Regions from separate parts of the Alkalibacterium putridalgicola genome, predicted to be linked through region 1. Evidence: riboswitches for the same ligand, from Rfam matches in the RefSeq annotation. Region 1 holds a riboswitch; the other holds the start of a gene.
The links. A riboswitch is a leader RNA that binds a small molecule or an ion and turns the genes downstream of it on or off. The one in region 1 is predicted to bind lysine.
Positions count from the first base shown of each region.

Region 2: it holds a riboswitch for lysine, as region 1 does, so the genes downstream of both, AB4027_RS06460 (aspartate kinase) here and AB4027_RS04160 (Na+/H+ antiporter NhaC family protein) in region 1, are expected to answer to the same signal.

Region 1 covers NZ_CP162615.1:836,755-841,432, forward strand. The annotation lists gene AB4027_RS04145 (SDR family oxidoreductase) at 1-767, shown strand, start outside; gene AB4027_RS04150 (hypothetical protein) at 1,320-1,481, shown strand; gene AB4027_RS04155 (carbonic anhydrase) at 1,612-2,265, shown strand; lysine riboswitch at 2,428-2,595, shown strand; gene AB4027_RS04160 (Na+/H+ antiporter NhaC family protein) at 2,682-4,418, shown strand; gene AB4027_RS04165 (O-acetyl-ADP-ribose deacetylase) at 4,665-4,678, shown strand, end outside.
Region 2 covers NZ_CP162615.1:1,372,834-1,377,511, forward strand. The annotation lists gene argF (ornithine carbamoyltransferase) at 1-567, opposite strand, end outside; gene arcA (arginine deiminase) at 599-1,843, opposite strand; lysine riboswitch at 2,393-2,574, shown strand; gene AB4027_RS06460 (aspartate kinase) at 2,672-3,874, shown strand; gene AB4027_RS06465 (aspartate-semialdehyde dehydrogenase) at 3,905-4,678, shown strand, end outside.

The DNA.
Region 1 (4,678 bases):
GAAAAACAGCGTTAGTTCTGGCCTCAAGTTCGGGACTTGGAAAAGCCATAGCCCATGAACTGGCAAAAGAAGGTGCCAATGTGATGTTGACGAGCCGGACGAAAGAAACGCTTGAACAAGCGAAAAGCGAGATCGAAAAAGATGCCAAAGGAAGGGTCGCCTATTTTATCGCGGATCTGACCGATGCCCGGAGTATCAAAGAGCTGGCAGCCGCTACACGTGAAGCCTTTGGAACGATCAGCATTCTCGTCAATAATACCGGCGGGCCACCAGGGGGTTCCTTTGAAACATTTACTGATGCAGACTGGCATAAAGCTTTTGATCTGACCTTGATGAGCTATATCCGGACGATCAACGAAGTCCTGCCTGACTTGAAAGAAACACAGGGACGCATTTTGAATAATGCCTCGTCATCCATCAAGCAGCCGATCGACGGTCTGATCCTGTCCAATGTCTTTCGAATGGGCATCCTCGGGCTGTCTAAAAGTCTCTCCCAGGAACTTGCGGGAGACGGCATCCTGGTCAATACGATCGGTGCCGGACGCATCGAAACAGATCGTTTAAAGGAACTCGATAGCCAACGGGCCAAGCGCCAAGGTAAAACCACTTCAGAAGTCACTGGATCCATTGAAGCAGGGATCCCGCTTGGCCGATATGGTCAGCCGGCAGAACTGGCCAAGATGGCGACGTTCCTCGTCTCAGGTGCCAACACCTATGTCACAGGTCAGCAGCTGCTGGTCGACGGCGGCATGACCAAAGCGTATTAAACTGGATTTTTTTATACATTTGATTGAATGACTGACTCGTGTGTTGATTAAACGCGGGTCAGTCATTTTCTTTATAAAGTGACAAGCTCACAAAGAAAAAAATCCCGACCGTGTCATTTTTCCTGCGAAATGACAAGCCCATCGGAGGCAAGATTTTGAGCATGTCATTCTCCTTCCAATACGACCAGCTCACCGAAAAATATAAGCTGACATTGCCGCCTTATTCGAAAAATGACAAGCCCATCGACATCTGACTATTGAGTCTGTCAGTCCCGGCATAAAACGACAAGCTCATGACAAAGGAACGATTGAGCTGGCTGCAGGCTACAGGAACTACAAAGGAAGCTGACCGGCAGTTTCTATAAATAGTACTTTTCTATGATTTTTGTTAATATAAAAGAGTAGAAGACACACACAGATTTATGTGGAACTTGAGGGGTACGAGGGATATGAGGAGAAACATCAAACAAAGGAAAAAGCTAAAATGAAAAAATATGTGTACATATTTTTCTGATAAGGATTTTGCGCTATTAAATCATAGGAGGCTAAAAAATGAGTAGAACGAAAAAAATCATCATCGCAGCAATTTCGATCACAGCGAGTCTGGCTGCTTCTATATCCGGTCTGTTTCTTACATTCTTTGTGATAGGAAAAAAAATAGATGAGGCATATTCGCCGAAACAAAAGCAGGATAATGAAGAGTATAATAATTGACTGAGCTGGTTGACCGGTTCAGGTCCACTTAAGGGACTTACATTTCACATCAAAAAGGTGTATACTCACAGCTGCGTGAAGATTCTTTTCACGCGGTATTTTAATGAGCAATTAACGAAAGGGAATGAAAATGAAAGAAAGAATCAAGCGAGGTCTGGAGTCTTTCCAGAGGCATACATATAAAGAATTTGAAACACTTTACCAGAAACTGGAAACACAGCAGCACCCCGACACACTTTTTATCGGCTGTTCTGATTCACGGGTGAGTCCAGAAAGACTTCTGAATGCCGCTCCGGGCGACATCTTCGTCCTGCGAAACATTGCAAACAGCGTGCCGTCAATACATGCGGAGGTCTACGATACAACGACCCTGTCTGGGATCGAATATGCCGTTTTAGTCCTGAATGTGAAAACGATCATCGTTTGTGGTCACTCCAACTGTGGAGGTTGTGCCGCAGCTCTTTCAGGCAAACAGGGATTATCAGAGCTGCCGTATACTCAACATTATCTGCAGCCCTTGGAAGGGTTATGTGAAGAAGTAGAGGCCTGTGCGGCAGACGAACCCTATAAGGGAAAGGCTAAACTGATGGAAGAATTGAATGTTCTGGAACAGCTGAAACATTTGAAAGAGTATGACTTCATAAATGAACGGATAGCTGACGGAAGATTGGAATTAGAGGGCTGGCGTTACGATATCGGATCAGGAAAAGTAGAGCGATATGACAATACGGATGAGCAGTTCCAACCGATCATTGCATCTGAAAAAAACAGAAAAGTCCAATAGAAGCCAACGTTCTGTTTGAGTGCTTCTTTGCTTAAAGGGCTGAGGCATCGCGTTTTAAAGAGCCACTCCAGGATGTTTTCAAGTGAATAATCAAGCAGAACTTAAAATTCATCCTTGAAACATTTATATAAATAAGGTAAACTAAAAGACATTGAAAATAGAAGATAAGATAGAGGCGCAAAGAATAAGAGTACTGTCCGGAGGTTTGACTGCCTGCGAACGACAGGAAAGGGTTCTTTGCCGAAGGAAAGTGAGCGTCAACTTGCTTGTCCTGGGCATACGTTGAATAAGCGTATGACTGTCACGCTTGCGTGGAGCACTATCCTTGAATATGCGAATCTAAAGCATCTGAGGAATTGTGCCCTTGGGTGCTTTTTTCTATACAAAATAAAAAAAGACAGATAGGAGAAATAACAATGCAAAAACATTTCAAGCAACTGAGCACGCTGGTGGCCGTTGCAGGACTTATGTGGCTCATACCGCTACCCGTATTCGCTGCAGAAGCTGAAGCCAGTCTGGCACAATCCATGGGACCTTTAACTTTGATCCCGCCCATCATCGCCATCATTCTGGCTTTCGTCACCAAGAACGTGGTCCTGTCACTATTCCTGGGAATCTTTGCGGGGACGGTCATCATTCAGTATGCAGGAGGAGCGTCCATCCTTATCGGTTTATTATATGGCTTTACAGATATCGTCGATTACCTCCTGTCTTCTCTGGCTGACCCCTGGAATGCCGGGATCATTTTACAAGTCCTTGTTATCGGTGGACTGATCGCCCTTATCACGTCTTCTGGTGGAGCACGTGCGATTGCTGAAAGTCTGGCTAAACGAGCTCAAGGGCCCGTCAGCACGCAGGTCATTACCTGGTTCCTCGGTCTGCTGATTTTCTTTGACGACTACGCAAATGCATTGATCGTCGGACCGATCATGCGTCCCGTTTCAGATAAAGTGAAATTGTCTCGTGAACGTCTGGCCTTTGTCATCGATGCGACTGCGGCACCGATCGCCGGGATCGCCTTGATTTCGACCTGGATCGGTTACGAAGTCGGGCTCATCAACGATGCCTACCAGTCGATCGGTCAGAATGTCAATGCTTACGGGGTCTTCCTTCAGACGATCCCCTACCGTTTCTATAACATTTTGATGCTGGTCTTTGTGCTGGTGACATCCATGACCCTTAGAGAGTTCGGTCCGATGAGAAAAGCACAGGAACGTTCTCGTGATAAACATGAACTTATTGCCAAAGGGTCACATCTGGACAACGATGAGGAAGAGCTGGAAGTTGTTGCTAAAGGAAAACCGTCGATTTGGAATGCCTTGATACCGATCGGTTCACTTATCCTGTTCAGCTTTATCGGCTTTTATACCAATGGCCGTTCAGCGATTCTAGGCTCAGATAATCCATCACTTATCCAGACAATCGAGAATTCGCCTTTTTCCTTCGTGACATTAAGAGAAGTCTTTGGTGCGTCAGATGCCTCAGTCGTTTTGTTCCAGGCTGCGCTGATCGCCAGCATCATTGCCCTGATCATGGGTGTTTTGCAGGGACACTTCAGTTTCAGCAAGGGGATCGATATCTGGGTCAACGGCATGAAGACGCTGATGATCACAGGGGTCGTTCTGCTGCTTGCCTGGTCACTTTCAGGTGTCATGGGCGAACTGGGAACAGCCGATTACCTTGTCTCTTTACTGAGTGACACGATGCCGGCATTCCTGCTTCCGACCGTCATCTTCCTGCTCGGCGCGATCATCTCCTTTGCAACAGGGACCTCTTATGGAACGATGGGTATCCTGATGCCGCTCGCGATTCCTTTGGCCACAGCTTTACAGCCAGGGGATGCGAACTTTGTCGTCATGTCAGCCGGAGCCGTTTTAACCGGAGCCATTTTCGGAGATCACTCCTCTCCGATCTCTGATACAACGATCCTGTCATCGATGGGAGCCGGGTCCAACCTGTTGGATCATGTTAAAACACAGTTGCCATATGCCCTTGTTGTGGCGGGGATCTCCATCCTCTTTGGCTATATTCCGTCTGCATTCGGCATGTCCGTCATGCTTGTCTTGCCGATAGCCTTGATAGCCGTCGTTGCTGTCATCTTCATCTTTGGCAAGAAAATCGATACCACAGACCATATCACAGAAAATGATTAACCTTTAACATGGCTTAGTCCTGTAGTAATGTGTGAATGCTGATTTCCGGCTTCAGACACACTGCTATAGGGACTAAGCTTTTTATTTGCCTGAAATTAATCTGAGGTATACCATATTGATAAGAGGGTCACAAAGAAATTGAATAGGTCTATAGTCACAGATCATATAGACAGGATATTTCCTTTCTTTTTAGTTGACCTGTAATTGTAAAGTGGTTTGATGATGCTTAAGTGAAGGAGGACAGGTATGAAGTGGGAAGT
Region 2 (4,678 bases), 540 kb from region 1:
TTCAGGTGAAACGATGTGCACATTTACACCCAGGATGGCTCCGGTGATCAATAGACTGTTGGCAACGTTGTTACGGCCGTCACCAGTATAGGCTAATGTCAGGCCTTCCAGTTTGCCGAAGTTTTCCTTCAGCGTCAGATAGTCCGCGATCATCTGTGTTGGGTGCCATTCATCCGTCAGACCGTTCCAGACTGGTACGCCAGAGTGTTCAGCCAGAAGTTCCACGCTTTCCTGTTTGAATCCACGGAACTCGATGCCGTCAAACATACCGCCAAGTACCTTAGCTGTATCTTCGACCGATTCTTTTTTACCGATTTGAATGTCGTTCTTGCCTAAATATTCAGGATGTGCACCCAAGTCGATGGCTGCCACGGTAAAGGATGAACGGGTACGTGTAGAAGCTTTTTCAAATAAAAGGGCGATGTTTTTTCCTTCCAGGTAACGGTGAGGGATGCCTTTTTTCTTCATATCTTTTAAATGAGCTGAAAAATCGATGAAATACATCAATTCTTCTTTAGTGAAATCTTTTTCCTTTAATAAGCTGCGTCCTTGAAATACGTTTTGCATAGTGTTTCCTCCTAATAGTTTTTCTGATTTTTTAGTTTATATCTTTTCTGATCAGTGGCATGCTCATGCATCGGGGACCCCCACGACCTCTGGATAATTCACTTGACTCCACTTCAATGACTTTGACCCCTTTTTCTCTCAGCAGTTCATTTGAAACATAGTTGCGGTCATAAGTCACTACGACGCCCGGTGCGATTGCCAAAGTATTGGATCCGTCGTTCCACTGTTCTCTAGGTGCTGCGATCGCGTCGCCTCCGCCACACTGAATCAGTTCGATGTCATCCACGCCTAGTGCATCTTTCAGCACTTTTCCCAGATCCGTTTCATGCGTAATCTTGACCTTCCCGGCTTCATCTGATTTTTCCAGGATATAGGTATCGATCGAACCGTCAAGTTCCAGGATGCCCGGATGGATCGTAAATTTATTATGATCGATCATTGTAAATACTGTGTCCAGATGCATCATGGCCCGCACATTCGGGATCTTGATAGCCAGGACTTTTTCGAATGAAGCACCCTTCTCAAATAATTCAATAGCCAGGTCTTCAACAGCTTTTGCTTCTGTTCGCTGAGAAATGCCGATAGCCAGGACTTTTTCATTTAAGACGAGTTCATCTCCGCCTTCCATATGAGTCGTCACATTACGGTCCCGCCAGATATCGGTGCCGCCGTCTTTGAACCGTGGGTGATGTTTCATGATCGTTTCAAGGAATAAGGTCTCACGCTTACGTGCCTGATAGGTCATGTTATTGATAGTCATGCCGTTGCCCATTGAGGCACCCGGATCACGAGTAAAGTAAAGGTTAGGCATTGGATCCATGTAAAACGGATACTGATGACGATCACTGATATCTGCCAGATGGTTGGAGTCTACTTCTACTTCGTTCTTACGTACCCCAGCCATGATTTTTTCGACCATTTCCAGAGTGTCCATAGACAGCAGATAATCCTTGAGCACTTTATATACATTCTTGGAAGAAATACCGGATTCATCCAGCATCGTTTCCACAAAGGATTCTTTCGTGTCGGATGCATCGATGGCTTCCGCTGATAATTTTTCAAGGTATAAAACTTCTACACCGTTTTCTCTTAATGTTTCTGCGAACTTGTCATGTTCTTTTTGAATGACGGGCAAATGTGGAATGTCATCGAAAAGCAGGCGTTCCATAATATCAGGGGTCAAATTTTCAATTTCTCTGCCCGGACGTTTCAAAAGGACAGTCTGCAGTTCACCGATTTCTGAAAAGACGTGAATTGACTTCTTGTTCGTTTCCATTGTATTCTCTCCTGTCTCGTTAGATATACTTTCTGTTTCAGTCGTTGACTTCACTCTCGTTCCTCCTTATTTGCTTTGATACCCATATGATAACACTTACAAAGCCCTTTGTTAACAGTTTGGTAACGCTTCCCTAAACTATTTTCGAGCTAGTTTTGTATAATAATCAATTATTTGTATATTTAATGGTGTATCATAGGAATACCGTTGTATATTATGCTTTTATATACAAAAAATATTAATTTTAAATTTATACTAATAAGTTTATTAGAAAAATCACAATTTCTCACATGAATTATTTTAGTTCTTTATTAGCGATATATCGATATTTAAGTTAACTTGACCATAATCAGTTTATTGGATAATTTAGGTCCTCCTTTTACTCATGAGATTTTCACTTCTTTTATCATACCTTGCATAACTATAAATCTCAATCAATACGAAGCAGAGAAACCCTAGCCTGTACGCATGGATATTTAACTAACGGTGATTCATTGTTTACATTAACATTAAAGTTTGATAAGCTTATAAACATAAGTTAATAATTAAATGACTGGATGAGGCGCAAAAATCATAAGTACTCACTTTGTATGGACCTGTAAGTTCGAAGCTGAGGAAAGGGAAATTTGCCGAAATCGTCTGTTTTTTACAGAAAACAGGCCGTTGGGCTGTATATGAAAAATATGCAGACTGCCGTAAAGCTTTAGGCTTAACGGAGTGCTTCCGCTTGTGACGATATCTATTTGCGAACAAGCCGGCATTCCCGGCTTGTTTTTTTGTATATAAAACGCCCTGCTCTCCCCTCTCATATATAGAAAAGGAGTCGCTATGAAACGAAGTGTTTTAAAATTTGGAGGATCCAGTGTGGCGGATTTCATGAAAATCAAAGAGATCGCCGGCTACCTCAAATCACGTATCGAACAAGATGAACAGCTGATCGTTGTCGTTTCAGCTATGGGAAAAACCACCGATGACCTGCTGGCGTCTGTGAGTCACCTGACTAATAATCCCAACGATAAGGATATAGCCATGCTATTGAATACAGGCGAGCAGCAGACGATCTCGTTCCTGTCCCTGGCCTTGAATGACTTGAGTGTCCGGGCCAGACCGCTGACGGGCTATCAGGCCGGGATCGAAACGACAGGCAAACATCTGAAAAGTAAAATTTCTTCCATTAAAACAGAGTTCCTGGAAGAACTGTTTGAAACCCATGACCTGCTTATCGTCGCCGGTTTTCAAGGCTTCAATAAAGCCGGCGAACTGACGACACTTGGTCGCGGCGGTTCTGATACCACGGCGGTCGCCATCGCTTCTGCTCTAGACTGCCCGTGCGAGATCTACACCGATGTCACAGGGGTGTTCAGTACAGATCCCCGTATTTTCCCGGAGGCTAAACGCTGGGAAATGATCTCATTTGAAGAAATGATGGAAATGTCCGCCCTGGGTGCCGGTGTGCTTGAAACACGCAGCGTCGAATTAGCCAATAACCATAACATCCCGATCTACTTGGGGAAAACATTGTCAGAAGAGAAAGGAACATGGATTGTGCCGAATGATCAAATGCTCGAACGCAAAGCTGTCACGGGGGTTGCTTTAGATAAAGAAATGGCTCACGTCACGATTACTTACCCTCTGGAAACCAAGACATTCCTGACTGATTTGTTCGTTAAACTGGAAGAAGCTGAAATCAACATCGATATGATTTCTCAGATCCAGAATCAGGAAGGCCTGCAGCTGTCGTTTACCTTTAAAGAATCCGAAGAACGCGAACTCAGTCAGCTTTTTGATTCATTGAAAGAGTCCTATGCGAATCTTTACGTTAAAATAGAGACCACTTACTGCAAGCTGTCGGTCATCGGGGCCGGCATGCGCGACATGACCGGGGTCGCTTCGAAAATATTCAAGACGCTCCTGGCCTCAGACATCCCCTTTTATCAGGTCACGACCTCCGAGATCAGTGTGTCTTACGTTGTAGACGAAGAAAACGGCGAAAAAGCCACCCGTCTTTTGTGTCAGGCCTTCAATTTATAAAATACTATTTAAACATGAAAGGACGATTTAATGATGAATATTGCCATAGTCGGTGCCACAGGTCTTGTGGGAAAGACCATGCTGGAAATGCTTGAACAAAAAAACATCCCTTATTCATCTCTCACCCTTTTTTCTTCCGCCCGCTCAGCCGGTAAGGAAGTGACATTCAAAGGAAAGAGTTACACCGTTGAAGAACTGACGGAGGAAAAAACAGACGGCGGTTTCGACTATGTCCTGATGTCTGCCGGCGGGGACACCAGCCTGCAGTTCGCTCCCCTTTTTGAACAGGCCGGAGCCGTCGTGATCGACAATTCAAGCGCCTGGCGCATGGATCAGGCCATCGACCTGGTCGTTCCTGAAGTCAACAAGGCCAGTCTCAAGCGCCGCATCATCGCCAACCCGAACTGTTCGACCATCCAGTCTGTGGTTCCTCTGAAGCCTCTTGCGGATGCCTTTGGCCTCAAGCGTGTGGCCTACACGACCTATCAGTCCGTCTCCGGTTCCGGCTGGAAGGGTATCGAGGATCTGGAGCGCGGTGAGCATGGCGAAGGACCTTTGAATTATCCTAAACCGATCTATCATAATGTGATCCCCCAGATTGATGTCTTTTTAGACAATGGCTACACGAAAGAAGAAGACAAAATGATCAGGGAGACACAGAAAATACTGAACGATGCATCCATTGCCGTGACAGCGACCTGCGTCCGTGTCCCTGTCCCTCACGCACATGCAGTGGCCATCAATGTTACGCTGGAAGCAGAACCGACTGTTCAAGAACTGAAAGTTGTCCTGGCCGACTTCCCT